One region of the Leclercia sp. GHBNCSD genome, then DNA from elsewhere that is predicted to be linked to it. Evidence: predicted binding sites of a transcription regulator. Region 1 holds the regulator's gene; the other holds the start of a gene.

Region 1 (14,686 bases):
CGCGGCGGGGGCACAGACCGTATTTGCGGTGATCATCGGTACCGGCTGCGGCGCAGGCGTGGCCTTTGGCGGGCGCGCCCATATTGGCGGCAACGGCACGGCTGGCGAGTGGGGACACAATCCGCTGCCGTGGATGGATGAAGACGAACTGAAGTACCGCGCTGAAGTGCCGTGCTACTGCGGCAAACAGGGCTGTATCGAGACCTTTATCTCCGGCACCGGCTTCGCCACCGATTACCGTCGTCTGAGCGGGCATCCGCTAAAAGGCAACGAGATCATGCGTCTGGTGGAAGAGCAGGATGCCGTCGCGGAGCTGGCGCTCAGCCGCTATGAAATGCGGCTGGCGAAGTCGCTGGCGCACGTGGTGAACATTCTCGACCCGGATGTGATCGTCCTGGGCGGCGGCATGAGCAACGTTGACCGTCTCTATAGCACCGTTCCCCAGCTGGTGAAGCAGTGGGTGTTTGGCGGCGAATGCGAAACCCCGATCCGTAAAGCGGTGCACGGCGACTCCAGCGGCGTACGCGGCGCAGCCTGGCTGTGGCCAAACTGACAGGGCAAAAGCCGGGTGACGCGTAGCGCTCCCGGCTTACAAAACAGCAAACTCTTTATCCAGCCTGCTGTACCCCAGCCCGTTAATCTTCTTCACTTTGATCTGCACCGGGATGCGCTCCTTCATCGCCTCGACGTGGCTGATCACCCCAATGGTTTTGCCGCTGGCATTCAGCGCATCCAGCGCGTCCAGGGCGGTATCCAGCGTTTCGCTGTCCAGGGTGCCGAAGCCCTCGTCGAGGAACAGCGAATCAATTTGCGTTTTGTGGCTCACCAGGTCGGAAAGCGCCAGCGCCAGCGCCAGGCTTACCAGAAAACTTTCGCCGCCGGAGAGGGTGCGGGTATCGCGCACGGCATCCGCCTGCCAGGTATCCATCACCTCCAGCTCCAGCGCGTCGCTGGCCTTGCGTTGCAGCAGGTAGCGGCCATGCAGACGCATCAGCTGCTGGTTGGCGAGCCATACCAGGTTGTCGAGAGTTAAGCCCTGGGCAAACTTACGGAAGCGATCCCCCTCTTTGGAACCGATCAGCGCATTAAGATAACCCCAGTCATCCGCCAGGCGGGCCGCCTCCTCAATTTGTTGCATCAGTGCCTGCTGGTGCTGGCGATTGTCGCTGTCCTGTTTAAGCTGCTGGCGGATCTCCCCCTGGCGGGTGGTGTTTTCCCGCAGTTTCAGGCCGAGCTGCTGAAGCTGTTCCTGCAGGGCCGGCGCGTCCGTCGTCAGGCCCGCCGGACGTTGTTCCAGATGTTCGTTCAGTCGTTGACCGGCCTGCTGAAGCAGGGCCGTGGTCTGCTGGATCTGATTCTCCAGAGTCTGTTTCAACTGCTCCAGACGCCGAACCGTATCGCCATCCAGCAGGGCCGCCAGAAATGTCTCCCGATCGCTAAAGATGCTGGCAGCCAGCGCGGCGGCAAACTGCGCCTGCGATTGTTGTAAACGTTCGCTTTCCAGCGTGTACTGCTGCTGCAGCGTGGCGAGCTGGCTTTGCAGGGAGACGCACTCGGTATGGATTTCGCGCCAGTTATCCGGGATCGCACTTTCCACCTGCGTGGAATCCGTTGCCGGAAGGGTCTCCAGCAGCGGTGCCAGGGCGGTGATGCGCTCCCGCAGGGCGCTGTGCTGAGTCTGCCGCTCCTGCCAGGCCAGCGACTCTTTTTCCCGTTCCGCAAGCCAGGCCGACTCGGTACCGTCCTCCGGTGCCGCCAGCGACAGGGCATGAAGCGTTTGCGCCATAGCCGTGCGCGTCGCCAGAAGCTGCTGCTGGTAAAGCTGAAGCTGGGCTTCCTCTTCACTCAGCTGGCTTTGCAGGGTCAGGCGTTGGCTCAGCTGGTAAAGCTGCTGTTCGTACTGCTCCTGTTTAGCCAGCCATGGGGCGATGTCGTCCTGAATGTTCAACTGCACAGAGAGGGTTTCACACACCGCATTCCACTCTTTAGTGAGCGCTTGCTCATCCTGAAAGAGCGTCTGCGCTTCGCTTGTTTCGCGCTGAAGCTGGCTGTTTAGCGCATTTACCTGCCCCAGAACCAGCAGGCCTTCCTCTTTGAGTGCGGCGACCTCCTTTTCCATCGCATCCCGGCGGCGCTGGTTTCCGGTGAGCGCCAGGGCCTGGTATTGGGCAATGGCCGGATGTTCGGTAGAGCCGCAGAGCAGGCAGGGCTTTCCGGCCTCCAGTTCCGCCCGGTAGCTCTCCAGCTTCTTAATCTTCTCTTCCTGCTCACATAAGGTTTTGAGATCGAGATAGTGCTGGTTTTTCTCTTTGTACTGCTGGCGGCGTAGCGTCAGGGTTTCGTTCAGTTTTGCCAGCTCGGCCTGGGCCTTTTGCACGCTTTCGCGAGTCTGCCGCGATCGCTGTTGCAGAGGCTGATAGCGGGCATGCAGGGTAGTCAGGCGCTGGCGTGCCGCGCGGGACTGCGTCTGGAGTGCCATCTCGCTGGCGGTCTGTTCTGCGGTAAGCGTCAGAGCGCTCTCCGGTAATCCCGCCAGCTTCTGGCGTAACGCCGTGATACGCCCGGTCAGCGTCGCGATCTGGGTTTTATCGCGATTAAGCTGGGCGAAGTGGGCGCGCCAGCCTGCAATCTCCTGGCCCCACTGGCGGAAGCGGTCGTGGTTGGTAAGCCACTGGGTGAGTGCAGCCAGCTCGGTTTGCAGCCTGTCGTGCGTGCGCAGCGCCCCGTTACGAATGCCTGAACGCAGCGCCGTACTGGACTGTAAGCGAGTATTCACATCCAGCATCTGCTGTTCCGTCTGCGAAAGCTGGGCAAGCTGCTCCTGCTGCCGCTCCCAGTGCGGGCGCAGCAGGGCCGCAGGCTGGGCGAGATGCAGTTTTTCCAGCTCCGGCGTGGCGTCCGTCAGGGCCTGCTGCGCCTGTTGCTGCGCGGCCTTCGATCGCTGTTGCTCCCGCACCAGCTCATCGTGGCGGGTAAGCCACTGATAATCTTTCTGGAGTCCCTGCTGCTGCGCCAGCAGTTGCGCTTCTTCGTCAGTAAGTACCTGCAAACCTTGCTGAAGCTGCTGTAGCTGCTCTTCGCTGAGCAACACCACGCCGGCCGCCTGGGCCTGGCGCTTCTCCAGCTCGCTGCGTGCCGCCTTATGTTTTTCAAACACCATGGCGGAGATCTGGCCGTAGATTTCCGTGCCGGTCAGCTCCTCGAGCAGTTCGGCGCGCTCTTTCGGTTTGGCGTTCAGAAAGGCGGCGAATTGCCCCTGGGATAAGAGCATCGAGCGGGTAAAGCGGTCATAGTCCAGCCCGGTCAGAGAGGCAACCAGCTCCAGCTTGTCCTTCACTTTATCTGCGAGGATCTTCCCGTCCTTGCACTGGGCGAGCTCCACGCGGGGCACCTGCAGGTTGCCGTCCGGCTGGTTGCGCGCCCGGTTCTGGCTCCAGAACGCACGATAAGCTACCCCTTTGACTTCAAACTCGACCTCGGCGAGGCACTCAGCGGTGTCGCGGGTCATCAGATCGTTTTGCGATTGCGAGACCGTATTCAGGCGCGGCGTCTCGTGGTAAAGCGCCAGGCAGATGGCATCCAGCAGGGTGGTTTTCCCGGCGCCGGTTGGGCCGGTGATAGCAAACAGGCCATTGCTGAGGAAGGGTTCGGCGGTAAAGTCGATTTTCCATTCGCCCTTGAGCGAGTTAAGGTTTTTCAGGCGCAGGCTAAGAATTTTCATGCCTCATCCTCTTCATTGCTGAGGGCGTGGATCGTGTGGCTGAACAGCTCGTTTAGCCGGGCCCGCTGGGTATCATCCAGGGTTTCCTGGGCGAGTCGGCGCTCAAAAACCTCCTCAACCCGCAGCTCGCTGAGGGTTTCACGCAGGTTGCTGGCAAGGCTTCTCTCGCGCTGCTCGCGACTGCGCCGCACCAGCAGGACCTCTACCGGCAGATCGTCCGTCAGCTGCTGGATCTTACGCTGCATATCGTGCAGGTACTCCTCGGTGGTGAGTTCGATATCCAGCCAGACGGGAGGCGTCTGCTCCACGCCGCGCCACTGCTCAAGCTGGGCGGTGATCGCCGCCAGATCGCCCTTCAGCACCGCCAGCGGCTGGGTAATGGGCACCTCAAGCGATTCGACGCTGCTGAGCTTGCCCTGGTCGAAACTCACCAGATGAACGCATTTGCTTTTGCCGGTTTCATCAAAGCTGAGGGGAATAGGGGAGCCGCAGTAGCGGATATGTTCGCAACCGCCAATCATCTGCGCCCGGTGGATATGGCCCAGCGCTATATAGTCAGCGGCCGGGAAGTGCTGCGCGGGAAACGCATCCAGCGTACCGATATAGATGTCACGTACCGCGTCACTTTTACTGGCGCCGACGGTGGTGAGATGCCCGGTGGCGATAATCGGCAGTACGCTGTCGCCGCGAAGCGCGCAGGCCTGGGTATATTGCTCGGCATAATAGTGGGTAATGGCCTGCAACAGCTGCTGCTGTTTCTCAAGCCCGGAGAGGCCCGCCTGGCTTCGCACCACGTCCCGGGGACGTAAAAACGGGATCGGGCAGAGTACCGCGCCGGGGGTGCCGTCGCGTCGGGTCAGAATTTGCGGCCCATGTCCGGCGCTGGCGACCACGGTGGTGTTGAGAAACGCCAGAATCTCACGGGATTCGTTCAGCGTGGCGACGGAATCATGGTTGCCGGCCACAATCACCAGATGGCAGCCGGTTTTTTGCAGATTGACCACGAAACGGTTATAGAGCTCGCGCGCGTAGCTGGGCGGCGAGCCGGTATCAAAAATATCCCCGGCCACGAGGATGGCATCCACGTCATGCGATTGCGCCATCTCAAGCAGCCAGTTGAGAAACGCTTCATGTTCGGTGGCGCGGCTTTTACTGTAAAAATTTTGTCCCAGGTGCCAGTCCGAGGTGTGAAGTATGCGCATAACAGATCCGTGGCAAAAAATGGTTAGCGGGATTATAAACTTTCAGGGGGAGGAAGATAACCGCTACAATCGGGGCTGCCATAAAACAACGGCTTGCCTTTATGAGCGGGCGCGTTTTTCATAAATCTGTCATAAATCTGACGCATAATGACGCCGTATTACAAACATGTAACCTTAATAAGACAGGGCTAAGTATGGCGAGACGTATTCTGGTCGTAGAAGATGAAGCACCCATTCGCGAAATGGTCTGTTTCGTGCTCGAACAAAATGGCTTTCAACCGATAGAGGCCGAAGATTACGACAGCGCGGTGAACCAGCTCAACGAACCCTGGCCCGATCTGATCCTGCTCGACTGGATGCTGCCTGGCGGCTCTGGCCTGCAATTCATCAAACATATTAAACGTGAAGCGTTAACCCGCGATATTCCGGTGATGATGTTAACGGCCCGCGGCGAAGAGGAAGATCGCGTTCGCGGTCTGGAGACCGGCGCGGATGACTACATTACCAAACCGTTTTCCCCGAAAGAGCTGGTGGCGCGCATTAAAGCCGTAATGCGCCGTATTTCACCGATGGCGGTGGAAGAGGTGATTGAGATGCAGGGGCTGAGTCTGGACCCTACCTCGCACCGCGTGATGACCGGTGAAAATCCCCTCGATATGGGACCAACGGAATTCAAACTGTTGCACTTTTTCATGACCCACCCGGAACGCGTCTATAGCCGCGAGCAGTTGCTCAACAATGTCTGGGGCACTAACGTCTATGTGGAAGATCGCACGGTTGATGTTCATATCCGCCGTTTGCGCAAGGCACTTGAAACCAGCGGTCACGATCGCATGGTGCAGACCGTCCGCGGCACGGGTTATCGTTTCTCAACCCGTTTCTGAACAATGACAGGAGTGTGACGCGTGCTGGAACGGCTGTCATGGAAAAGGCTCTGTTTTGAACTGATACTCTGCTGTATTCCGGCCCTGATCCTCGGGGCCGTAATCGGTTATTTACCCTGGTTTTTGCTGGCGGCAGTCACGGGATTGCTGATCTGGCACTTCTGGAATTTGCTCCGCCTCTCATGGTGGCTATGGGTTGACAGAAGTATGACCCCGCCGCCAGGAAGCGGCAGCTGGGAACCCCTCCTGTATGGCCTGCACCAGATGCAGATGCGTAATAAAAAACGCCGACGCGAGCTGGGCAGCCTGATCAAACGCTTTCGCAGCGGCGCCGAATCGCTGCCGGATGCGGTGGTATTGACCACCGAAGAGGGGGCGATGTTCTGGTGTAACGGACTGGCGCAGCAGTTGCTGGGCCTGCGCTGGCCGGATGATAACGGGCAGAATATCCTCAACCTCCTGCGTTATCCGGAGTTCGCCCAGTATCTGAAAAAACGCGATTTTACCCGCCCGCACAATCTGGTCATGAACAACGGTCGCCATCTGGAGATCCGCGTGATGCCCTACAGCGACCAGCAGTGGCTGATGGTGGCGCGGGATGTGACGCAAATGCACCAGCTTGAAGGGGCGCGGCGCAATTTCTTCGCCAACGTCAGCCACGAGCTGCGCACCCCGCTGACGGTATTGCAGGGCTATCTGGAGATGATGCAGGAGCAGACGCTGGAAGGCGCGCCGCGGGAAAAAGCGCTGCACACCATGCGCGAGCAGACGCAGCGCATGGAAGGGCTGGTGAAGCAGCTGCTGACCCTCTCCCGCATTGAAGCGGCGCCAACCCTGGCGCTGAATGAAACCATCGATGTGCCGATGATGCTGCGGATGCTGGAGCGCGAAGCGCAGACCTTAAGCCAGCAGCAGCACCAGCTTACCTTCGAGGTGGATAACAGCCTCAAAGTACGCGGCAGTACCGACGAGCTGCGCAGCGCCATCTCTAACCTGGTCTATAACGCGGTGAATCATACCCCGCCCGGCACCCACATCACCGTGCGCTGGCAGCATGCGCCAACGGGAGCGGAGTTCAGCGTGGAAGACGATGGTCCCGGTATCGGCCCGGAGCATATTCCGCGTCTTACCGAGCGTTTTTACCGGGTGGATAAGGCGCGCTCCCGGCAGACGGGGGGCAGTGGCCTGGGGCTGGCGATTGTTAAACACGCCATTAATCACCACGACAGCCGCCTGGATATCGTCAGTACGCCGGGGAAAAGTACGCGTTTTAGCTTTGTGATCCCGGAACGTTTGATTGCCAGTAACAGCGCCTGACAGCGTCACTGTAATCAGAAATTGCCACAGGCCAGCCAATGCTGGCCTGTTTGCTTTGCAGTTCAGCGAAGCGCGAATAAATATTATACGCCTGTTGCTTTTTTGTTCGCATGATTAGCCATGAGTTTTTCTTATAAATGGTTTATTATCCCACTTCTAACTTTCGAGTTGGCATATTGTTCTGGTTTTGAGATCCCATATTGCCTTTAAACGTTATAAGCGTTTAAATTGCCACCCTGATATCGTCGGACAGACTGTATTTGCGTGGTAAATCGAAAAACTATTCTTCTCCACGCCGGTAGGGAAGCATTTCCCGCTGAGGTTGCACATTTTTTCCGCTGTTTTGTTCCGCAACGGATAGCGAAAAATTCAACGTTTTCAACACCACATCCACAGGCAGTAAGGTTTTATGACCCATCAATTGAAATCGCGCGACATCATCGCGCTGGGCTTTATGACATTTGCGCTGTTCGTTGGCGCTGGCAACATCATCTTTCCTCCAATGGTTGGCTTACAGGCGGGTGAACACGTCTGGACGGCGGCTATTGGTTTCCTGATTACTGCCGTGGGTCTACCGGTGTTGACCGTGGTTGCGCTGGCGAAAGTCGGCGGCGGTGTCGATAGCCTGAGCACCCCTATCGGGAAAGTCGCAGGTATTCTGCTGGCAACCGTCTGCTATCTGGCCGTCGGCCCGCTGTTTGCCACCCCGCGTACCGCGACCGTCTCCTTTGAAGTGGGTATCGCTCCGCTGACCGGCGACGGCGCTATGCCGCTGTTGATCTATAGCCTCATCTACTTTGCTCTGGTGATTCTGGTCTCCCTCTATCCGGGCAAGCTGCTGGATACCGTGGGTAACTTCCTCGCGCCGCTGAAAATCGTGGCCCTGATTGTGCTGGCCGTGGCTGCCGTTATCTGGCCTGCCGGCCCGATCAGCGATGCAATGGACGCCTACAAAAATGCCGCGTTCTCTAACGGCTTTGTGAACGGCTACCTGACCATGGATACCCTGGGCGCGATGGTGTTTGGTATCGTCATTGTGAACGCCGCCCGTTCCCGCGGCGTGACCGAAGCGCGTCTGCTGACCCGCTACACCATCTGGGCGGGTCTGATTGCGGGCGTAGGCCTGACATTGCTCTATCTGGCGTTGTTCCGTCTGGGTTCTGACAGCGCGGCCCTGGTAGACCAGAGCGCAAACGGCGCGGCTATCCTGCATGCCTATGTTCAGAACACCTTCGGCGGTTCGGGGAGCTTCCTGCTGGCGATCCTGATCTTCCTGGCCTGTCTGGTGACGGCGGTGGGCCTGACCTGCGCCTGCGCCGAGTTCTTTGCCCAGTATCTGCCGCTCTCTTATCGTACGCTGGTGTTCATCCTCGGTATCTTCTCCATGGCGGTCTCTAACCTCGGTCTGAGCCACCTGATCCAGGTCTCCATTCCGGTACTGACGGCCATCTACCCGCCGTGTATCGTGCTGGTGGTGCTGAGCTTCACCCGTGGTTGGTGGAATAATTCTTCCCGAATTATTGCCCCGGCCATGTTTATTAGCCTGCTTTTTGGTATCCTTGACGGCATCAAAGCATCGGCTATTGGCGATACGCTCCCTGCCTGGACACAGCGTCTGCCGCTGTCCGAACAGGGCCTGGCCTGGTTGATGCCTACCGTTGTTGCACTGGTTCTGGCCGTAATCTGGGATCGTGCTGCGGGGCGTCGGGTAACGTCGAACGCGCACTAATCAACGGATAAATGTTCAACCACGGGGCTTATGGCCCCGTGGTTTTTTGTTTTTTTTGTGTTGAATGGCAAGACGTAAATGGAAAGCTCTAACAAACTGAAGCGGGGCCTTACCGCCCGCCACATCCGCTTTATGGCGCTGGGTTCTGCGATCGGTACTGGTCTTTTTTATGGCTCGGCAGATGCCATCAAAATGGCCGGTCCCAGCGTTTTGCTGGCGTATCTTATCGGCGGTGTTGCCGCCTACATCATCATGCGCGCGCTGGGGGAGATGTCCGTTCATAACCCCTCAGCCAGCTCCTTCTCCCGCTATGCGCAAGACAACTTAGGCCCACTGGCGGGCTATATCACCGGCTGGACCTACTGTTTCGAAATCCTGATTGTCGCCATTGCCGACGTAACGGCCTTCGGCATCTATATGGGCGTCTGGTTCCCGGCGGTCCCGCACTGGATCTGGGTGCTCAGCGTGGTGCTGATCATCTGCGCCATCAACCTGATGAGCGTGAAGGTGTTTGGCGAACTGGAGTTCTGGTTCTCCTTCTTTAAAGTGGCCACCATCATCATCATGATTGCCGCCGGTATTGGCATCATTATCTGGGGTATCGGCAACGGCGGCGAACCAACCGGCATCCATAACCTGTGGAGTAACGGCGGCTTCTTCAGTAACGGCTGGATAGGCATGGTGATGTCGCTGCAGATGGTGATGTTTGCCTACGGCGGGATCGAAATTATCGGTATCACCGCCGGGGAAGCGAAAGATCCGGAGAAGTCTATTCCGCGCGCCATTAATTCGGTACCGATGCGTATCCTGGTCTTCTACGTGGGCACGCTGTTTGTGATCATGTCCATCTATCCGTGGAACCAGGTGGGCACGAACGGTAGCCCGTTTGTGCTGACCTTCCAGCATCTGGGGATCACCTTCGCCGCCAGTATTCTGAACTTCGTGGTGCTCACCGCATCGCTCTCCGCTATCAATGCCGACGTGTTCGGCGTGGGGCGTATGCTGCATGGTATGGCCGAGCAGGGCAGTGCGCCGAAGGCCTTCGCCAAAACCTCCAGCCGCGGTACGCCGTGGGTGACGGTGCTGGTGATGACCGTGGCGCTGCTGCTGTCGGTCTATCTCAACTACATCATGCCGGAGAATGTCTTCCTGGTGATCGCGTCGCTGGCGACCTTTGCCACCGTCTGGGTCTGGATGATGATTCTGATGTCGCAGATTGGCTTCCGTCGCCGTCTGTCGCCTGAAGAGGTAAAAGCGTTGAAGTTTAAAGTGCCGGGCGGCGTGGCAACTACCGTTGCTGGCCTGATCTTCCTGGTCTTTATTATCGGCCTGATTGGTTACCACCCGGAAACCCGCATCTCGTTGTATGTCGGCTTTGCGTGGATTGCGCTATTGCTGGTGGGGTGGGTCTTTAAACGCCGCCGCGAGCGCCAGTTAGCAGAAGCTCAGTAACCGAAATGCCCGGCAAACGCCGGGCATTTTTCTCCTCCCCCTTTCTCCTCCCCCAATAAATCTCTCCATGAGGAGGGAACATCAACTACCCTGTGGCAAGGTGGCCTCATTTCTGGGAAAGGGGATAAAAGATGTTGAATGCATGGCACCTGCCGGTTGCCCCATTTGTTAAACAAAACAACGACAAACTTGTCATTACCCTGTGGCTGACAGGGGAAAACCTGCCTGAGCGGGTGACGCTACGCGCTGAATTCGATAACGAAGAGACCTCGCTGCCGATGCATAAGCAGCGCAGCCAGCCGCAGCCCGGCGTGACGGCCTGGCGGGCGACCATTGACACGACGAAAGGGCAGCCGCGGCACCGCTACAGCTTCAAAATGCTCTGGCATAACCGCCAGCTGTGGTTCACCCCGCAGGGCTTTAGCCGCTTTCCTCCCGCCCGGCTGGAGCAGTTCGCCATTGATTACCCGGATGCCGGGCCGCAGTGGGTGGTGGAGCAGGTCTTCTATCAGATCTTCCCGGACCGCTTTGCCCGCAGCCAGCGGCGCAACCCAGAGCTGGACAAAACGTATTATCACCATGCCGCAGGCCATGAGACGATTTTCCGCGCGTGGGACGAACCGGTCACCGCCCAGGCGGGGGGCTCCACCTTTTACGGCGGGGATCTCGACGGCATTAGCGAAAAGCTGCCCTGGCTGAAAAAACTCGGCGTCACGGCACTCTATCTCAATCCGGTGTTTGTCGCCCCCAGTGTGCATAAATACGACACCGAAGATTACCGCCACGTGGATGAGCGGTTTGGCGGCGACGAGGCGCTGTTACGCCTGCGGGAAAATACCCAACGGGAGGGGATGCGCCTGATTCTGGACGGGGTGTTTAACCACAGCGGGGACTCCCACGCCTGGTTTGATCGCCACAACCGCGGAACCGGCGGCGCCTGCCATAACCCGGACTCGCCCCACCGCGACTGGTACAGCTTTGACGACGAGGGCCGCGCCCTCGACTGGCTGGGCTATGCCAGCCTGCCGAAGCTCGATTATCAGTCGTCAGGGGTGGTGAACGAGATCTACGGCGGCGAGGAGAGTATTGTTCGTCACTGGCTGAAAGCGCCGTGGAGTATGGACGGCTGGCGGCTGGATGTGGTGCATATGCTCGGGGAAGAGGGTGGGGCGCGCCATAATCTACAGCATGTCACCGGGATCACCCGTTCGGCGAAGCTGGCCAATCCGGAGGCCTTCGTCTTTGGCGAGCATTTTGGCGACGCTCGCCAGTGGTTGCAGGCCGACGCGGAAGATTCGGCGATGAACTACCGCGGCTTCACCTTCCCGCTGTGGGGCTTCCTTGCCAACACCGACATCTCCTACGATCCGCAGCACATCGACGCTGAAACCTGCGTGAAATGGATGGATAACTACCGCGCCAGCCTGTCCCATCAGCAGCAGCTACGCATGTTTAACCAGCTCGACAGCCATGACACCGCCCGCTTTAAGTCGCTGCTCGGTAAGGATGTCGCCCGCCTGCCGCTGGCGGTCACCTGGCTGTTTACCTGGCCTGGGGTGCCCTGTATCTATTACGGCGATGAGGTGGGGCTCGACGGCAACAATGACCCCTTCTGCCGTAAGACCTTCCCATGGGAGGCTGAAAAGCAGGACCAGACGCTACTGGCGCTCTATCAGCGGCTGATTAAGCTGCGCAAGCAGAGCCAGGCCCTGCGCTACGGCGGCTGTCAGGTGGTCTACGCCCACGACAACGTGGTGGTGTTTATGCGCGTCTACAACCAGCAGCGGGTGCTGGTGGCGATTAACCGGGGCGATGCCTGCGAAGTGGTGATAGATGACTCGCCGCTGCTCAACGTCAAACAGTGGCAGCTGAAAGAGGGGAAAGGGGTGGCGCAGGAGGGCGTACTGTCGCTACCGGCGATCTCCGCCTCGGTCTGGTTCGGCAGTTAATGTCGGGCGGGACGGTTTCCACCTTTTAAGATGGCGTAAATGCAACGATTTGTGTCAATCTTAACGGATCGTTAACGGTGAAGGTGGAAACATGGACGAGCTTTACATCTTTGGCTGTATATTCCTGATTTTTGCGCTGGTGGTTGCGCCCGTGCTTGCGGTTATCGGCTTTAATCGAAGCACGGCGGCGAAACAGGAGATCGCCAGGCTTCGCCAGCGCATTGAGGCACTTGAGCAGCGCGGCGTGGCGGAGAAAGCGCCGGAGCCTGAACAGGCCGCTGCGCCGGTGGTCGTGGCTGAGCCGGTGGTTGATGACGCGCCCGCGCCTGTCGACCTCTGGCGCCCGGATATTCCCGCTGCCGCGGCAGAACCCGCAACCGCTCCGGCTCCTGCGCCCGCGGCAAAACAGCCTTCTGCCTTTGGCGGCATACTGACGTCGCTGGTGCGCTGGTTTATGCAGGGGAACCCGCTGGCGAAGCTTGGCATCCTGCTGCTCTTTCTCGGTCTTTCATTCCTCCTGCGCTATACCGTAGAGCACTCCCTGTTCCCGCTTGAGCTTCGCCTGGCCGCGACGGCGCTGTTTGCCATGGTTCTGCTGGCTCTCGGGTGGCGACTGCGGCACAGACAGCGCATCTATTCGCTGATCCTCCAGGGAGGGGCGGCAGGCATCCTCTATCTGACCGTCTTTGGCGCCTTCCGGCTCTGGCAGATGTTACCGATGACGCTGACCTTTGCGCTGCTGGTGGTCATTTGCGCGGCGAGCGTCGGGCTGGCGGTGCTGCAGAGGGCGCTGAGCCTCGCTATGCTGGCGAGTCTCGGTGGATATCTTGCGCCGCTGCTGTTGTCTACCGGAGGCGGCAGCTTTGTGGCGCTCTTCTCTTTCTACCTCCTGCTTTCCATCGGCATTCTCGCTATCAGCATCTGGCAGCACTGGCGCGAGCTGAATCTGCTCGGGCTGCTGTTTACATTCGGCGTGGGCGGCCTTTGGGGACTGAACGACTACCGGCCTGAAGACTATGGGGTCTGCCAGCTGTTCCTGATTGCCAATACGCTGATATTCGGCGTGCTGAGCGTGGCGCTGTCGCTGCGGGCGCAGGAGAAAGGGAAGCAAATTATTGACGGCGTGCTGCTGTTTGCTCCGCCGCTGGTTGGTTTTGGAATGCAGTACGGCATGACTCAGCACTGGACCTACGGCCCGGCGCTCAGCGCGCTGGGGTACGGTGCCTTTTACCTCTCGCTGGCGTTCCTCGCCCTGCGGCGCTATCCCTCCCTCGGACGGCCGCTGGTCATGGCGGCGCTGGCGATCGGCGGCGGGTTTGCCACGCTCGCTATTCCGCTGGCGCTGTCGGCGCGCTGGACGGCGATGGCCTGGGCGCTGGAGGGGCTGGGCATCCTCTGGCTGGGCGTGCAACAGCAGCAGCGACGTATGAGCTATAGTGGGACGGCGCTGCTGGTGCTGGCGCTGGGTAGCGCGCTGTGGGCGCAAACGAACGGTGTGACATCGCTGAGCCTGCTGCTTATCTTCGCCGTCCTCAGCCTTTGCTGGCTGGCTGCGGCCTGGCTGTGGCGGGAAATCGTTCTGCCCGTCAGTTGGGTACTGCTGGCAGGCGGGCTGCTGTTCTGGATAGTGGCGCTGCTGGGGGCGTCACAGCTGATGCTGAAGCAGGAATTATCTGTTCTGGCAGGCGTGCTGGCGCTCTCGGCCGTCTCGGTCTGGGGCTGGCGGCAGGCTGCCGCTCATCTGGCGTGGCCAGAGCTGGATGCCAGCAAATGGCTGCTGTGGCCGCTGATGCTGCTGATGGTGGGGTATCAGCTCTGGCATCAGCAGGTCTTTGCCGCCGGCTGGTCAAACCTGGCCTGGTGCGTTGCGCTTCCTGCCGCGCTGATGCTGCTGCGGCGTGACGGTGAAAGGCTCCTGCCGCGCATCGCGATGGGGCTGCATCTGTCGCTGTTCTGGATGATTTTACTGGCGCTGGCCGCCGAGCTTTACTGGTTTGCCCGGTCGCTGCCGTGGGGAATGGCGGCCTGGGGCAGTGGACTGGCGATGGCAGCAGGTGGCGGTTTGATTATGGCGCTCTCTGCGGCGGTACGGCGTCGCGGGTGGCCGTTCCGGGAATGGCCTGCGCTTTACACCTGCCTGGCGCCGATCCCTGTTGTCGTGGCGCTGTTGGTGTTGTTGGTCGTGACCAATTTCCAGGACGGCGTGGTCTATCGCCAGACCTGGCTACCGCTGGTGAACCCGCTTGAGGAAGGTGCCGCGTTCGCGTTGCTGGGGCTGGTGGTCTTTTATCGCGCGGTGGATCGCTACTACCCCGCGTTGCTTTCGCAGGCCCGCCCGTGGCCTGCCGTCGCGCTTATGGCGTTTGGCTTCTGGTGGCTTAACGGTGCGCTAATGCGCGCGCTGGCCTGGTATGGCGACGTGGCCTGGAATA
Region 2 (14,686 bases), 1.1 Mb from region 1:
CGGGGTTCTGATTGGCTGTAGCATGCTCAGCATCACCCTACTTATGGTCATCCGGCCCGCAGCACATCATGAAGAAGCACCTCAGCAGTCTCGATCTTAACCTGTTGTTGTGCCTGCAGCTTTTGCTGCAGGAACGCAGCGTCACCAAAGCCGCGAAACGGATGAACGTTACCCCGTCCGCGGTGAGTAAATCACTGGCGAAGCTGCGCGACTGGTTCGACGATCCGCTGTTTGTAAAGACCCCTCTGGGGCTGCTGCCTACTCCGCTGACGATGAGTCTGGAACAGGATCTGGCCGACTGGATGCAGATTGGCAACCAGATCCTCGATAAATTCCACCATGACTCTCCCGGCGGCCTGACCTTTGAGCTGGCGGCGGAAACGCCGCTGATGCTGATCCGCTTTAACGCGCTACTGGAACAGGTGAATCAGCGTTACCCACAGGCGACCGTGAAGATGCGCCACTGGGATTACGATTCGCTGGACGCCATTACCCGCGGGGAGGTCGATCTCGGTTTTACCGGACGTGAAACGCACCCGCGCTCCCGGGAGTTACTGAAGCTGATGCCGTGGTTTATCGACTACGAAATTCTCTTCAGCGACCGTCCGTGCGTCTATCTGCGTGAGGACCATCCAGCCCTTCAGGAGACGTGGGATCTGGAGACCTTCCTGCGCTATCCGCATATCAGCATCTTCTGGGAGCGGAGCGACACCTGGGCGCTGGATGAGGTGCTGAGAGAGATGGGACGTACGCGTAATATCGCCATGAGCCTGCCTGGATTCGAGCAGTCGATGTTTATGGCGGCGCAGCCGGGCCATAATTATATTGCCACCGCGCCGCACTACTGCCATCACTATAATCAGCTCCACCAGCGGAAGCTGGTTACCCTGCCAATCCCCATCGATGAAGCGCAGGCGCAAAAGCTCACCGTTCCCTTCACCCTGATCTGGCATAAGCGTAACAGCCACAACCCTAAAATCCTCTGGCTGAGAGAAACCATTAAGGCGCTGTATGGTTCTCCATTGCGCTAATGGTCCGGTTTTTGGCTAAGAAAGTGTAAAGTTCCGCTGCAAAACTTCCCTTACCCCCATTTAGCCATTAAAACAGTAGATCAGTTAAGCGATAATGATGTAAACGTTTAACCCGTCTATTGACCATTATCATGGAGCGAAAAATGGCAACGCATTTTGCAAGAGGGACGCTGACCGAGGGGCGGCTGGTTTCGACCAGACTCTCTCCATCCTGTCATATCGAAGCGCGGAAGCTTCCGGAACATCGTCGGGCGCGATTTTTGGCTTCCCGATCGCTGCTTGCTGAACTGATGTTTATGCTTTACGGCACCAGCGAGCTGCCGGACGTAATTACCGAACCTGAGGGTCGCCCGGTTTTTGCCGATCCTGCGCTTCCCCGTTTTTCTATTGCCTACGCCGGCAATATCGTGGGTCTGGCGCTGACCACGGAAGGCGACTGCGGCCTGGATATGGAGCTGCAGCGGACCATTCGCAGCATGGATGGTACCCACGCTCACGACACCTACCCCTTGTCCAGCAACGAGAACTTATGGGTGCGTAATCAGAACGACCCCAACGAAGCCAGAGCACAGCTCATTACCCTGCGCCAGAGCATTCGTAAACTGTCAGGCGACGCCAGCGACTGCGCCAGCCTGCTACAACTGTTACCGGGCTCAGGTCGTCTACGGGCATCCAGAGCCGCGCAGGTGGAAGCCTTAAGCGATGCCGAAGATGTGCTGATCTGGTCTGTTGCCGTCACCCCGGTTATTGAACGGTTAAAAATCTGGGCATTCGATAGCCGCCTTGGATGGAACGGTCTGCCGGATGTTCCTGCCCGCGCCAACGAGCCGGCAGCACGCCTGATGCGACTCACCAGTTTACCGGCGGAGAAAGCGATTACCCTTACCTGACCCTTCAGCAGGGCCATCATGATGAAGAAGGAGTAGTGATGTCTGATACGTTGAATGTTGTTACGTTACTGGGAAGCCTGCGCAAAGGTTCATTTAACGGCATGGTTGCCCGCACTCTGCCGAAGCTGGCGCCTGAGGGGATGGCAATTAGCGCCCTGCCGTCGATCGGCGATATCCCGCTGTACGACGCCGATATACAGCAGGAAGAGGGATTCCCTGCTGCCGTAGAAGCGCTGGCAGAACAGATCCGCCAGGCAGACGGCGTGGTGATCGTGACTCCGGAATATAACTACTCCGTGCCGGGTGGCTTAAAGAACGCTATCGACTGGCTTTCTCGTCTGCCGGAGCAGCCGCTGGCAGGCAAGCCGGTGCTGATCCAGACCAGCTCAATGGGGGCGATTGGCGGTGCGCGCTGCCAGTATCATCTGCGCCAGATCCTGGTCTTCCTCGACGCGATGGTAATGAACAAACCGGAATTTATGGGTGGCGTGATTCAGAACAAGGTCGATCCGCAGACGGGTGAAGTGATTGACCAGAGCACGCTGGATCACCTGAGCGGACAGCTGAGCGCGTTCGGGAAGTATATCCAGCGGGTAAAAGCGTAAAAGAAGGGACAAAAATTAAAGCCCTTTTCTGAGAAAAGGGCTTTTTTTATTACGCGTCGATAAACGCAATCTTCAGAATGAACAGCAGCGCAACAACCATCACGCACGGGCTGATTTCACGCCAGCGCCCGGTTCCCGCCTTCATAACACAGTAAGAGATAAAGCCCAGCGCAATGCCTTCGGTGATGGAGAAACTGAACGGCATCATCACCGCAGTGATAAACGCCGGCACCGCTTCGGTCAGGTCATCCCACTTCACGCGCGCCAGGCTGGAGGTCATCAGCACACCCACGTAAATCAGCGCGCCTGCGGCAGCGTAGGGCGGCACCATACCGGCCAGCGGAGAGAGGAAGATCACCAGCAGGAACAGCAGGCCGACGACGACAGCGGTCAGGCCGGTACGGCCACCCACGGAGACCCCGGAAGAGGATTCGATGTAGGCGGTCACAGAGGAGGTACCGATAAAGGAGCCGGTGACGGAGGAGATGCTGTCCACAAACAGCGCCTGCTTCATGCGCGGGAATTTGCCCTTCTCATCCGCCAGACCGGCCTTGTCGGTCACGCCAATCAGCGTCCCGGAGGAGTCAAACAGGTTCACCAGCATGAAGGAGAAGATCACCCCGGCCAGACCCAGGTTCAGCGAGCCCGCCAGATCGACGTGGCCAATCACCGTGGAGACGCTCGGCGGCGCGGAGACGATACCGTTGTAATGTACGTCGCCCAGCATCCAGCCCAGCAGGGTAGTGACAATAATCGACACCAGCACCGCCGCATGGATATTGCGTGAGGCCAGAATCGCGATGATGAAGAAGCCCAGCACACCCAGCAGCACGCTGTGGGAGGTGAGTTTACCGATACTGACCAGGGTCTCCGGGTTCGCCACGATCACGCCGGCGTTTTTCAGCCCCATCATGCCAATAAACAGGCCGATACCGCTGGTGATACCTACGCGCAGACTGACCGGGATATTAGCAATCATCCAGTAACGCACGCGGAAAATGGTCAGCAGCAGCAGACCGACCGCGCCCCAGAAGATGGCGCCCATGCCCACCTGCCACGGCAGGCCCATCGCCTGAACCACGACGAAGGCGAAGAAAGCGTTGAGGCCCATCGCCGGTGCCAGGGCAACCGGCAGGTTAGCGAACAGCCCCATCAGGATGCTGCCGAAGGCGGCGATAAGACAGGTCGTAACGAAGACGGCGCTGGTGTCCATGCCAGCAACGCCCAGAATTTGTGGGTTCACGAAAACGATATAGACCATCGTCAGGAAGGTGGTGAAACCGGCGATCACTTCGGTGCGTGCCGTCGTGCCGTGCTCGCGCAGTTTAAACACGCGCTCAAGCAAACCCGCGCCAGAAGACTGGGTAGTGTGTTGTTGACTCATTATCTATTTCCGAACAGGGAGGGAAAATCCGTCGCTATCCTATACCAAAATGCGACAATAAGGGCGGTTGTGAGGTACTTTTTTTCATTGCATCTGCTTATACGGCAACGATTGCGTCACACCGTTATGCATTACGTAAACGTTAAACTTGTTAAGAAAGGGAAAGGCATGTCTCAGATTGATGCGGTATTTTTCGACTGCGACGGTACGCTGGTCGACAGTGAGGTCATCTGTTCCCGGGCGTATGTCACCATGTTCCAGGAATTTGGTATCACGCTCGATCTCGAAGAGACCTTCAAACGCTTTAAGGGCGTAAAGCTCTACGAGATCATCGACATCATTAATGCCGAACACGGCGTCAGCCTCGCGAAAGCGGATCTGGAGCCTGTTTACCGCGCCGAGGTCGCACGCCTTTTCGACTCGGAACTGGAAGCGATCGCCGGGGCCAGCGCCCTGCTGGATGCCATGGCGGTGCCGATGTGCGTAGTCTCTAACGGCCCGGTGAGCAAAATGCAGCACTCCCTTGGCAAGTTGCAGATGCTGCACCATTTCCCGGAAAAACTGTTCAGCGGCTACGATATTCAGCGCTGGAAGCCCGATCCGGCCATGATGTTCCATGCGGCGAAAGCGATGAACGTCAACGTGGAGAACTGCATCCTGGTGGATGACTCCAGCGCAGGCGCGCAGGCGGGGATCGCCGCGGGCATGGAGGTGTTCTACTTCTGCGCCGATCCGCATAACCCGCCGCTCGACCATCCGAAAGTCACGACCTTTACCGATCTGGCGCAGCTGCCGGCACTCTGGAAGGCACGCGGCTGGAATATTACCCGCTAAGCAAATGCCCTCCCCGAACGGGGAGGGCTGATATTTTTACTTAAAGAGTTTTTGTACAAATTCCGCATAGGCCGGACGCCAGACGTCCATTTCGTGATTCAGTCCGGGATACAGCTTGTAGTCAAATTTGATGCCCTGCTTTTCCAGCTCCGCTTTCAGCCCGGCGATATCTTTTCCGGTAACCGAATCATGCTCTCCTACCACTACCGTAAAATTATGCAGCTGTCCGTTGATAACATCGGGCTGCTTAAATCTTGCGGCTACGCCCGCGTCAGGTACGGTAGTTGTGGTAACGCCGCTGAAGGTTCCCAGCCAGCCAAAGCTGTCCAGGTGATTCATTCCGGACACCAGCGCCTGATATCCCCCCTGCGACAGACCCGCCAGCGCGCGGCCCTCCGCCTCTTTACGCACGTTGAAGCGGGTATCAATCAGCGGAACTATCTCGCTCATCAGCTCTTGATCTGCCGCTTTAGCGTTGAGGTGATAAAAGGTTTTGCGTCTTTCGGCAGGCGGGAAGTTTTCAGGAATCGCCTCCGGAATGTCGGTCTCCGTGTCGGGCACGACCACCAGCATAGGTTTGATTTTACCCTCGGCCATCAGGTTATCCATGATTTGCGGCAGGCGGCCCTGATCGATGGCTGAAAGGCCGGTATCCCCAAACCCATGATAGAAATAGAGAACCGGTAACGGTTCGCCTTTACCGTTATATCCCGGCGGGGTCCAGACATAGACGCGGCGTTCAGCGTTGAGCGCCTGCGAATGCCAGGTCAGGGTGGTCAGATCGCCATGGGGAACCGGACGATCGTCCAGAATGCTGCCGGGGACCAGAATCAGGCTGGTATTGACCTGGCGCTGGGGTTTTGGATAGCGGCTGCCCGTGTCGCTGGAGCGAAAACCATCAATATCGTAGAAATATTCATACAGGTTCGGAGCCATAGGCTCGCTTTTCCATGACCAGACGCCGTTTTTATCTTTCGTCATATCATGGGAAACCCAGGTTTCCGGCATCGATCCCGTCACCACGGAGACCCGCTTCGCAGCAGGTGCAAACAGGCGAAAGGTAATACTTTTATCCGTATTAACCTGCGTGACATAGTGGCTAACCGGCATCGCCGGATCGGGTGTGGCAGGAAAGGGGGCGGCGTTAACCGGCATTCCAGTACTTATTCCAATACTGATTGCCATAGCCAGGCATGCTAATGATTTTTTCATGTTCCATCCTTTGCTGTTTTTTCGTCCCACGTTAGCGCGTTTCGGTCGTCAGGCAACGGATGAAGGTAAATAATGTGATTGCACCAGAAATAATCACGCCAGTAAGTACTGGCGTGATGAGAGGATGGCATTACTCTTTCGGATCTTTACCCGCCAGCATCTTGTCCAGCTCGTCGCCACCCACATGGCGGAAATCCTGGCCCTTCACGAAGTAGAAGATGTATTCGCAAATGTTCTGGCAACGGTCACCGATACGCTCGATAGAACGGGCGCAGAACAGCGCGGTCAGTACGCTTGGGATGGTTCGCGTATCTTCCATCATGTAGGTCATCAGCTGGCGCACGATGCCTTCGTACTCCTGGTCGACCTTCTTGTCTTCCCGATAGATACGCACCGCTTCATCCAGATCCATACGCGCAAAGGCATCCAGCACGTCGTGCAGCATTTGCACGGTATGGCGCCCCAGCGACTCCAGGCTCACCAGCAGCGGCTGGTGCTGCTGGGAGAACTTCTCCAGCGCGGTGCGGCAAATTTTGTCCGCCACGTCGCCAATACGTTCCAGCTCGGCGATAGTTTTGATGATCGCCATCACCAGACGCAGGTCGCTCGCTGTCGGCTGACGCTTGGCGATAATGCGCACGCAGGCTTCATCGATCGCCACTTCCATCATGTTGACGTGTTTGTCGCCTTCCACCACGCGCTTCGCCAGCTCGCTGTCCTGGTTATGCATTGCGGTGATCGCGTCAGAAAGCTGCTGCTCTACCATACCGCCCATGGTCATCACCTGGGTGCGGATACTCTCCAGCTCTGCGTTAAACTGGCCGGAAATATGTTTATTAAGATTGAGATTATCCATTGCGCACTCCTGAATCAGCCGTAGCGTCCGGTGATGTAGTCTTCTGTTTGTTTCTTCGCAGGCTTGGTGAACAGGTCGTCCGTTTTACTGAACTCAATCAACTCGCCCAGGTACATAAATGCTGTGTGGTCGGAACAACGGGCAGCCTGCTGCATGTTGTGGGTCACGATCACCACGGTGTAATCCGCCTTCAGCTCGGTGATCAGCTCTTCAATACGCCCGGTGGAGATCGGGTCCAGCGCTGAGCACGGCTCATCCAGCAGCAACACTTCCGGGCGAATGGCGATACCGCGCGCAATGCACAGACGCTGCTGCTGACCACCGGAGAGAGAGTACCCGCTCTGGTGAAGTTTATCTTTGGTTTCGTTCCACAATGCGGCCTTGGTCAAAGCCCACTGCACGCGTTCATCCATATCGGCGCGGGAGAGCTTCTCGAACAGGCGCACGCCAAAGGCGATGTTGTCATAAATCGACATCGGGAATGGCGTAGGCTTCTGGAACACCATACCCACTTTCGCGCGCAGCAGAGCGATATCCTGGGTATTGGTCAGAATGTTGTCGCCATCCAGCAGGATCTCGCCTTCGGCGCGCTGCTCCGGATAAAGCGAATACATTTTGTTAAAGGTACGCAGCAGCGTGGACTTACCGCAGCCAGACGGACCGATGAACGCGGTAACCTGGTTTTTAGCAATATCCAGGTTGATGTTCTTCAGGGCATGGAACTTACCGTAGTAGAAGTTCAGGTCACGAACCGAAAGTTTACCCGGAGCAGTATTCACCATACTCATTGACTCATTTCCTCATCCGGCGCCGCAGCGTGCCACGCCGTCAATAATTAACCGTGTTTCTTCTTCGCGAAAATAACGCGCGCCAGAATGTTCAGTAACAGTACGCATAGGGTAATAATCAGTACCCCGGCCCAGGCCAGTGACTGCCATTCGGCAAACGGGCTCATCGCAAATTTAAAGATCGTCACCGGCAGGTTGGCGATCGGCTGCATCATGTCCGTGCTCCAGAACTGGTTTGAGAGCGCGGTAAAGAGCAGCGGTGCCGTTTCACCGGCGATACGGGCAACGGCCAGCAGCACACCTGTCAGGATCCCCGAGATGGAGGCTTTCAGGGTGATGGCAGAAATCATCTTCCACTTTGGCGTACCCAGTGCGTAGGCCGCTTCACGCAGGCTGTCCGGCACCAGTTTCAGCATGTTCTCGGTGGTACGAATAACGATAGGCACCTGCAGCAGCGCCAGCGCAATCACACCCGCCCAGCCGGAGAAGTGTTCCATCTGCGCCACCACGATGGTGTAGACGAACAGGCCGACCACAATCGATGGGGCAGAGAGCAGGATGTCGTTAATGAAGCGAATCACTTCAGCAATCCAGGATTTACGGCCATACTCCGCCAGGTAAATGCCCGCCATGATGCCAAGTGGCGTGCCGAAGACGGTCGCCCAGAGGATCAGCAGGCCGCTGCCCGCCAGGGCGTTCGCCAGACCACCACCTGCCGTATTTGGCGGCGGTGTCATTTCGGTAAACAACGCCCACGACATGCCGTCGATACCACGCGCCACCGTGGAGAACAGGATCCAGATCAGCCAGAACAGACCAAACGCCATGGTCGCCATGGAGAGCGTCAGGGCGAGGCGGTTTTTCATGCGGCGTTTCGCCTGCATTTTGCGGCGGGATTCCGCCAGCTCCGCGGTATTTTGCATTTCGAGCGTAGCCATTAGCGTGCCCCCTCATTTTTCGCCAGGCGCATGATCATCAGTTTGGAGATCGCCAGAACAATGAAGGTGATAACAAACAGAATTAAGCCCAGTTCCATCAGCGCGGCAACGTGCAGGCCCGATTCCGCTTCGGCGAATTCGTTTGCCAGCGCCGAGGTAATGCTGTTACCCGGCATATAGAGCGAGGCGCTGTCGAGCTGGTAGGTGTTACCGATGATAAAGGTCACTGCCATGGTTTCACCCAGCGCACGACCCAGACCCAGCATAATGCCGCCGATTACCCCATTTTTGGTGAACGGCAGGACGATACGCCAGATAACTTCCCAGGTGGTGCAGCCGATACCGTAGGCCGACTCTTTCATCATCACCGGGGTCTGTTCGAAGACATCGCGCATGACCGCCGCAATGTACGGAATAATCATGATGGCGAGGATCACGCCAGCCGCCAGGATGCCGATACCGAAAGCCGGACCGGAGAATAGCGCGCCCACAAACGGGATGGCGGAAAGGACGTTACCTACCGGCTCCTGAAAATAGGTCGCGAACAGCGGAGCGAAGATAAACAGACCCCACATGCCGTAAACGATACTTGGAATGGCCGCCAGTAGTTCAATGGCAATACCCAGCGGGCGTCGCAGCCAGTTTGGCGCCAGTTCGGTCAGGAACAGGGCGATACCGAAGCTCACCGGCACCGCAATCAGCAGCGCGATAAACGAGGTCACCAGCGTGCCGTAGATAGGCACCAGCGCACCGTAGATATCGTTCGGCGCATCCCACTCTTTGGTCCACAGGAAGGAGAAACCAAATTTCTGGATGCTCGGCCAGGAGGAGAAAATCAGGGACACGATAATGCCGCCCAGCAGCAATAGCACAATCAGCGCAGCCAGTTTTACCAGCGCGCTGAAAATCATGTCACCTTTTTTACCCGGAGGGTTAAATGCAGGCTTGGTTGCAGCCATAAATTACTCTTCTGTTTGAGACGTCTTACGAATATGCCCGGTGACGCTTATGCTTGCCGGGCCTACAGTCGGAACCGTAGAGCGGGTTAGCGCTAGCGCCACCCGCCATCTTCGTCAAAAATATCCTGTTAGTACAGCGCTTTACCGCTGCTGTCTTTCACGTTGGTTTTCCATGCAGCACGAATCTGCTCAACCACGCTGTCCGGCAGGCTGGCGTAATCCAGGTCGTTAGCCTGTTTGCCGCCATTTTTGTATGCCCAGTCGAAGAACTTCAGCACTTCAGCACCCTGCTCTGGCTTCTTCTGATCCTTGTGGACCAGGATGAAGGTGGTAGAGGTGATTGGCCATGCATTGTCGCCTTTCTGGTTGGTCAGATCCTGAGCGAAAGATTTGCTCCAGTCAGCGCCTTTAGCCGCGTTAGCAAAGTTCTCTTCAGTTGGGCTGACCGGTTTGCCGTCGGCAGAAACCAGTTTGGTGTACGCCAGGTTGTTCTGCTTGGCGTAAGCGTATTCTACGTAGCCGATTGAGCCTGGCAGACGCTGTACGAACGCGGCGATACCGTCGTTACCTTTACCGCCCAGGCCGGTCGGCCAGTTAACGGTAGAGCCGGAACCGACTTTGGATTTCCACTCTTCGTTCACTTTCGCCAGGTAGCTGGTGAAGACGAAGGAGGTACCGGAGCCGTCAGCACGACGAACCACAGCGATGTTCTGCGAAGGCAGTTTCACGCCCGGGTTCAGTTTAGTGATGGCTTCGTCATCCCATTTTTTGATTTTGCCGAGGTAGATATCACCCAGGGTTTTACCATCCAGCACCAGCTCGCCGGACTTCAGGCCAGGGATATTTACCGCCAGCACAACACCACCGATAACGGTCGGGAACTGGAACAGGCCTTCCTGATTCAGTTTCTCATCCGACAGCGGAGCATCAGATGCGCCGAAATCAACGGTATTTGCGGTAATTTGTTTAACGCCACCGGAGGAGCCGATACCCTGGTAGTTCACCTTGTTACCAGTCTCTTTCTGGTAAGTATCAGCCCATTTGGCATACACCGGCGCAGGGAAGGTTGCACCAGCGCCAGTCAGGCTTGCCTCTGCAAATACAGAGAACGCGCTCATCGATAAGGTCGCGGCGACAACAGTTGCGACAGTGGTACGCATAACTTTCATAATGTCTCCTGCAAGATTTTCGTAAATCGTTGTTTAGTGGCTACGATGAGCAAAATAGGACAAAGAGGTGACAGATAAATGTACGAATTATGACAGTTTTATGACAACGAAAATTGCGCAGAAAATTAAGCAAATTAAAGCATCTTTATCAATAAGTTAAAGCGAAATATGACGCATTGATTTCAGAAAAATTTTCTTTCTGTGACACTGAAAAAAATAGCCGAAGATGACAGATTGTCATAGAACGCAGGGCAAAAAAGCAGGCGAAAAAACGGGCAGGAAGGATAAAAAAAGCTCCACCCAAAGGTGGAGCCTGAGAGGATTACTCTACGGTAACGGACTTCGCCAGGTTACGCGGCTGGTCGACGTCAGTGCCTTTGATCAGCGCAACGTGGTAAGCCAGCAGCTGCAGCGGAACGGTATAGAAGATAGGAGCAATGACCTCTTCCACATGCGGCATCTCGATGATGTGCATGTTGTCGCTGCTGGTAAAGCCAGCATCCTGATCCGCGAAGACATAGAGCACGCCGCCACGGGCGCGGACTTCTTCGATGTTGGACTTCAGTTTTTCCAGCAGTTCGTTGTTCGGTGCCACCACGATAACCGGCATATCCGCATCGATCAGCGCCAGTGGGCCGTGTTTCAGCTCACCTGCCGCGTAGGCTTCAGCGTGGATATAGGAGATCTCTTTGAGCTTCAGCGCGCCTTCCAGAGCAATCGGATACTGATCGCCACGACCCAGGAACAGGGCGTGATGCTTGTCGGAGAAATCTTCCGCCAGCGCTTCAATGCGCTTGTCCTGGGAGAGCATCTGCTCAATACGGCTCGGCAGCGCCTGCAGACCGTGCACGATATCGTGCTCAATCGCCGCATCCTGACCTTTCAGACGGGCCAGTTTCGCCACCAGCATCAGCAGGACCGTCAGCTGGGTGGTGAACGCTTTGGTGGAGGCCACGCCAATTTCGGTACCGGCTTTGGTCATCAGCGCCAGGTCAGACTCACGCACCAGCGAGGAGCCCGGTACGTTGCAGATGGCCAGCGAGCCCAGATAGCCCAGCTCTTTGGAGAGACGCAGCGCCGCCAGGGTATCAGCGGTTTCGCCGGACTGAGACAGGGTGATCATCAGGCTGTTACGACGCACGGCTGATTTGCGATAGCGGAACTCGGAGGCGATCTCCACGTCGCACGGCACGCCTGCCAGCGCTTCAAACCAGTAGCGGGAAACCATACCGGAGTTGTAAGAGGTGCCGCAGGCCACGATCTGAATGTGCTCAACTTTTGCCAGCATTTCGTTGGCGTTAGCCCCCAGTTCGCTCAAATCCACTTCGCCGTGGCTGATACGCCCGGTCAGGGTGTTTTTGATGGCATTCGGCTGCTCGTAGATCTCTTTCTGCATGTAGTGACGGTAAGCGCCTTTATCACCCGCGTCGTACTGCAGGTTGGATTCGATATCCTGACGTTTTACCGGCTCGCCAGATTTATCAAAGATTTTGACGTCACGGCGGGTCACTTCTGCAATATCGCCCTCTTCCATGAAGATAAAGCGACGGGTCACCGGCAGCAGCGCCAGCTGATCGGAGGCGATAAAGTTCTCACCCATCCCCAGGCCAATCACCATCGGGCTGCCAGAGCGGGCTGCCAGCAAGGTAGATGGGTCGCGGCTGTCCATGATCACGGTGCCGTAGGCGCCGCGCAGCTGTGGGATCGCACGCAGTACGGCCTCACGCAGCGTACCGCCCTGCTCCAGCTCCCAGTGAACCAGGTGGGCAATCACTTCGGTGTCGGTTTCAGAGACGAAGGTGTAACCACGCGCGATAAGCTCTTCACGCAGCGGTTCATGGTTTTCGATGATGCCGTTATGCACCACCACAATGTGTTCAGAGACGTGCGGGTGCGCGTTGCCTTCCGAAGGTTCACCGTGGGTCGCCCAGCGGGTATGGGCAATACCTGTGCCACCGTGCAGCGGGTTCTCTTCCGCGGCCTGTGCCAGCATGTTTACTTTACCGAGGCGACGCAGACGGGTCATATTCCCTTCTGCATCCACCACTGCCAGACCGGCAGAGTCATAACCACGGTATTCCAGACGACGTAAACCTTCGAGAAGGATTTCAGCAATATCACGCTGCGCGACTGCGCCAACAATTCCACACATAGTTTTAGATTCCGAATAGAGGCTTTCGCCTGCGTTGTCGCTGACCTGTTTTGCCCTTTCCGGGCGCCCCGAGCCTTGTAGAGAGTGGGGTTATATTTATGGGTACTGCTGATGGGCGGGGGATTATGTTATCCCCTCATCCCGAACCCTCTCCCGGAGGGGGAGAGGAAATAATCCACTTACTTTTTCTTCACCGGGCGTTTCCAGCCCTGCTTATGCACCTGCGGCACACGGCTTAACACCAGCTCGTTCTCCGCCACATTGCGGGTAACGGTCGTGCCCGCCGCAATGGTTACGCCTTTACCAATCGTCACTGGCGCCACCAGCTGTGAATCCGATCCCACAAACACGTCGTCACCAATAATGGTTTTAAACTTGTTCGCACCGTCATAGTTACAGGTGATAGTCCCGGCGCCGATATTCACGTTATCGCCAATCTCCGCATCGCCCAGATAGGTCAGATGGCCAGCTTTCGAGCCTTTGCCCAGACGCGCCTTTTTCATTTCGACGAAGTTGCCGACATGTGCGCCTTCCAGCAGCTCAGCGCCCGGACGCAGACGGGCGAACGGCCCGATAGTGCAGGCGGCGGAGAGATGAGCATCTTCAACCACGCTATAAGGGCTGATTTCGCAGTCGTCGCCAATGACGCTGTTTTTAATCACACAACCGGCGCCAATTTTGACGCGGTTACCCAGCGTTACGTTGCCTTCCAGAATAACGTTAGTATCGATTTCGACGTCGCGCCCGTGGCTCAGCACCCCACGCAGATCGAAACGCGCTGGATCGCGCAGCATCACGCCCGCCAGCAGCAGCTTTTCAGCCTGCTCGGACTGATATACGCGCTCCAGACGGGACAGCTGAAGACGGTTGTTCACCCCTTCCACTTCGCTTAAGCGATCCGGATGAACGGCAGCGATCTCGCGGCCTTCCTGATACGCCATCGCGATGATATCCGTAATGTAGAATTCGCCCTGGGCGTTATTGTTGTTCAGCTGTGACAGCCAGCGCTTCATGTCCGCGCCGTTGGCGATCAGAATGCCGGTGTTAATTTCCTGAATTTCACGCTGTGCCTCGGTGGCATCTTTGTGCTCAACGATGCCCGTCACCTTGCCGTTATCACGGGTGATACGGCCATAACCGGTTGGATCGTCCAGCTTAACGGTCAGCAGACCGATCCCGCCCTGCGGTTTTGCAGCACGCAGGCGGGTCAGCGTCTCAACGGAGATCAACGGCACGTCGCCGTAGAGCATCAGGATGTCTTCGTCGTCAGAGAAGAACGGGGAGGCCTGCTGCATGGCGTGGCCGGTGCCCAGCTGTTCTGCCTGCAGAACCCAGTTGAGTTTGTCATCGCGTAGCGTCTGCTTCAGCAGATCGCCGCCGTGACCGTAGACCAGATGCACCTGGCTGGCGCCAAGATCGTTAGCGGCGTCAATGACATGCTGCACCATCGCTTTCCCTGCAAGGGTGTGCAGCACTTTAGGAAGATCGGAATACATGCGGGTGCCTTTGCCTGCGGCAAGGATGACCACGCTCATTGCTGTGTTCAACATACACGTCCTGACTGTAATTTGAGTGAAAAGTAAAACCCTTTGGCGTTGAAAATTCTACATATTTTGCGCCAAAAAATGGAGTGGCGGTAAAACGCACAACGTTGCCTGTTTCGGGCAAATTAAAGGTCCTTTTTACCGCAGATTAAAGGGCTTTGCCTGTGAAATATAGCGCCCTTTAGCGAACTCTCCAGCCCTCCCAACATGTTAGCTATTTTTTCGCTCTATTAATAAAGCCTGTTATAAGCAAAACACTGTTTTAATTATCTGAATGTGTGACACACAAAAAAGAAACACTGTTTTATTCTGATGATAATAGCG

What was found. Region 1 encodes PhoB, which activates phosphate uptake and scavenging genes when phosphate is short. Its sites were predicted from a motif close to CTGTCATAAAACTGNCNNAT; they were not measured.
Region 2: the regulator PhoB is predicted to act here: its motif matches at 10,754-10,773, upstream of pstS (phosphate ABC transporter substrate-binding protein PstS).

The regions. Positions count from the first base shown of each region.
Region 1 is NZ_JBQVYO010000001.1:883,876-898,561, reverse strand. It holds gene mak (fructokinase) at 1-553, shown strand, start outside; gene sbcC (exonuclease subunit SbcC) at 590-3,721, opposite strand; gene sbcD (exonuclease subunit SbcD) at 3,718-4,923, opposite strand; gene phoB (phosphate response regulator transcription factor PhoB) at 5,118-5,807, shown strand; gene phoR (phosphate regulon sensor histidine kinase PhoR) at 5,829-7,124, shown strand; gene brnQ (branched-chain amino acid transporter carrier protein BrnQ) at 7,534-8,853, shown strand; gene proY (proline-specific permease ProY) at 8,932-10,305, shown strand; gene malZ (maltodextrin glucosidase) at 10,437-12,254, shown strand; gene ACT3IC_RS04320 (DUF2339 domain-containing protein) at 12,346-14,686, shown strand, end outside.
Region 2 is NZ_JBQVYO010000001.1:1,957,872-1,972,557, forward strand. It holds gene ACT3IC_RS09505 (MFS transporter) at 1-100, shown strand, start outside; gene yidZ (HTH-type transcriptional regulator YidZ) at 69-1,031, shown strand; gene ACT3IC_RS09515 (4'-phosphopantetheinyl transferase family protein) at 1,175-1,921, shown strand; gene ACT3IC_RS09520 (NADPH-dependent FMN reductase) at 1,960-2,526, shown strand; gene adeP (adenine permease AdeP) at 2,576-3,910, opposite strand; gene yieH (6-phosphogluconate phosphatase) at 4,079-4,744, shown strand; gene ACT3IC_RS09535 (esterase) at 4,781-5,929, opposite strand; gene phoU (phosphate signaling complex protein PhoU) at 6,087-6,812, opposite strand; gene pstB (phosphate ABC transporter ATP-binding protein PstB) at 6,827-7,600, opposite strand; gene pstA (phosphate ABC transporter permease PstA) at 7,648-8,538, opposite strand; gene pstC (phosphate ABC transporter permease PstC) at 8,538-9,497, opposite strand; gene pstS (phosphate ABC transporter substrate-binding protein PstS) at 9,626-10,666, opposite strand; gene glmS (glutamine--fructose-6-phosphate transaminase (isomerizing)) at 10,989-12,818, opposite strand; gene glmU (bifunctional UDP-N-acetylglucosamine diphosphorylase/glucosamine-1-phosphate N-acetyltransferase GlmU) at 12,998-14,368, opposite strand.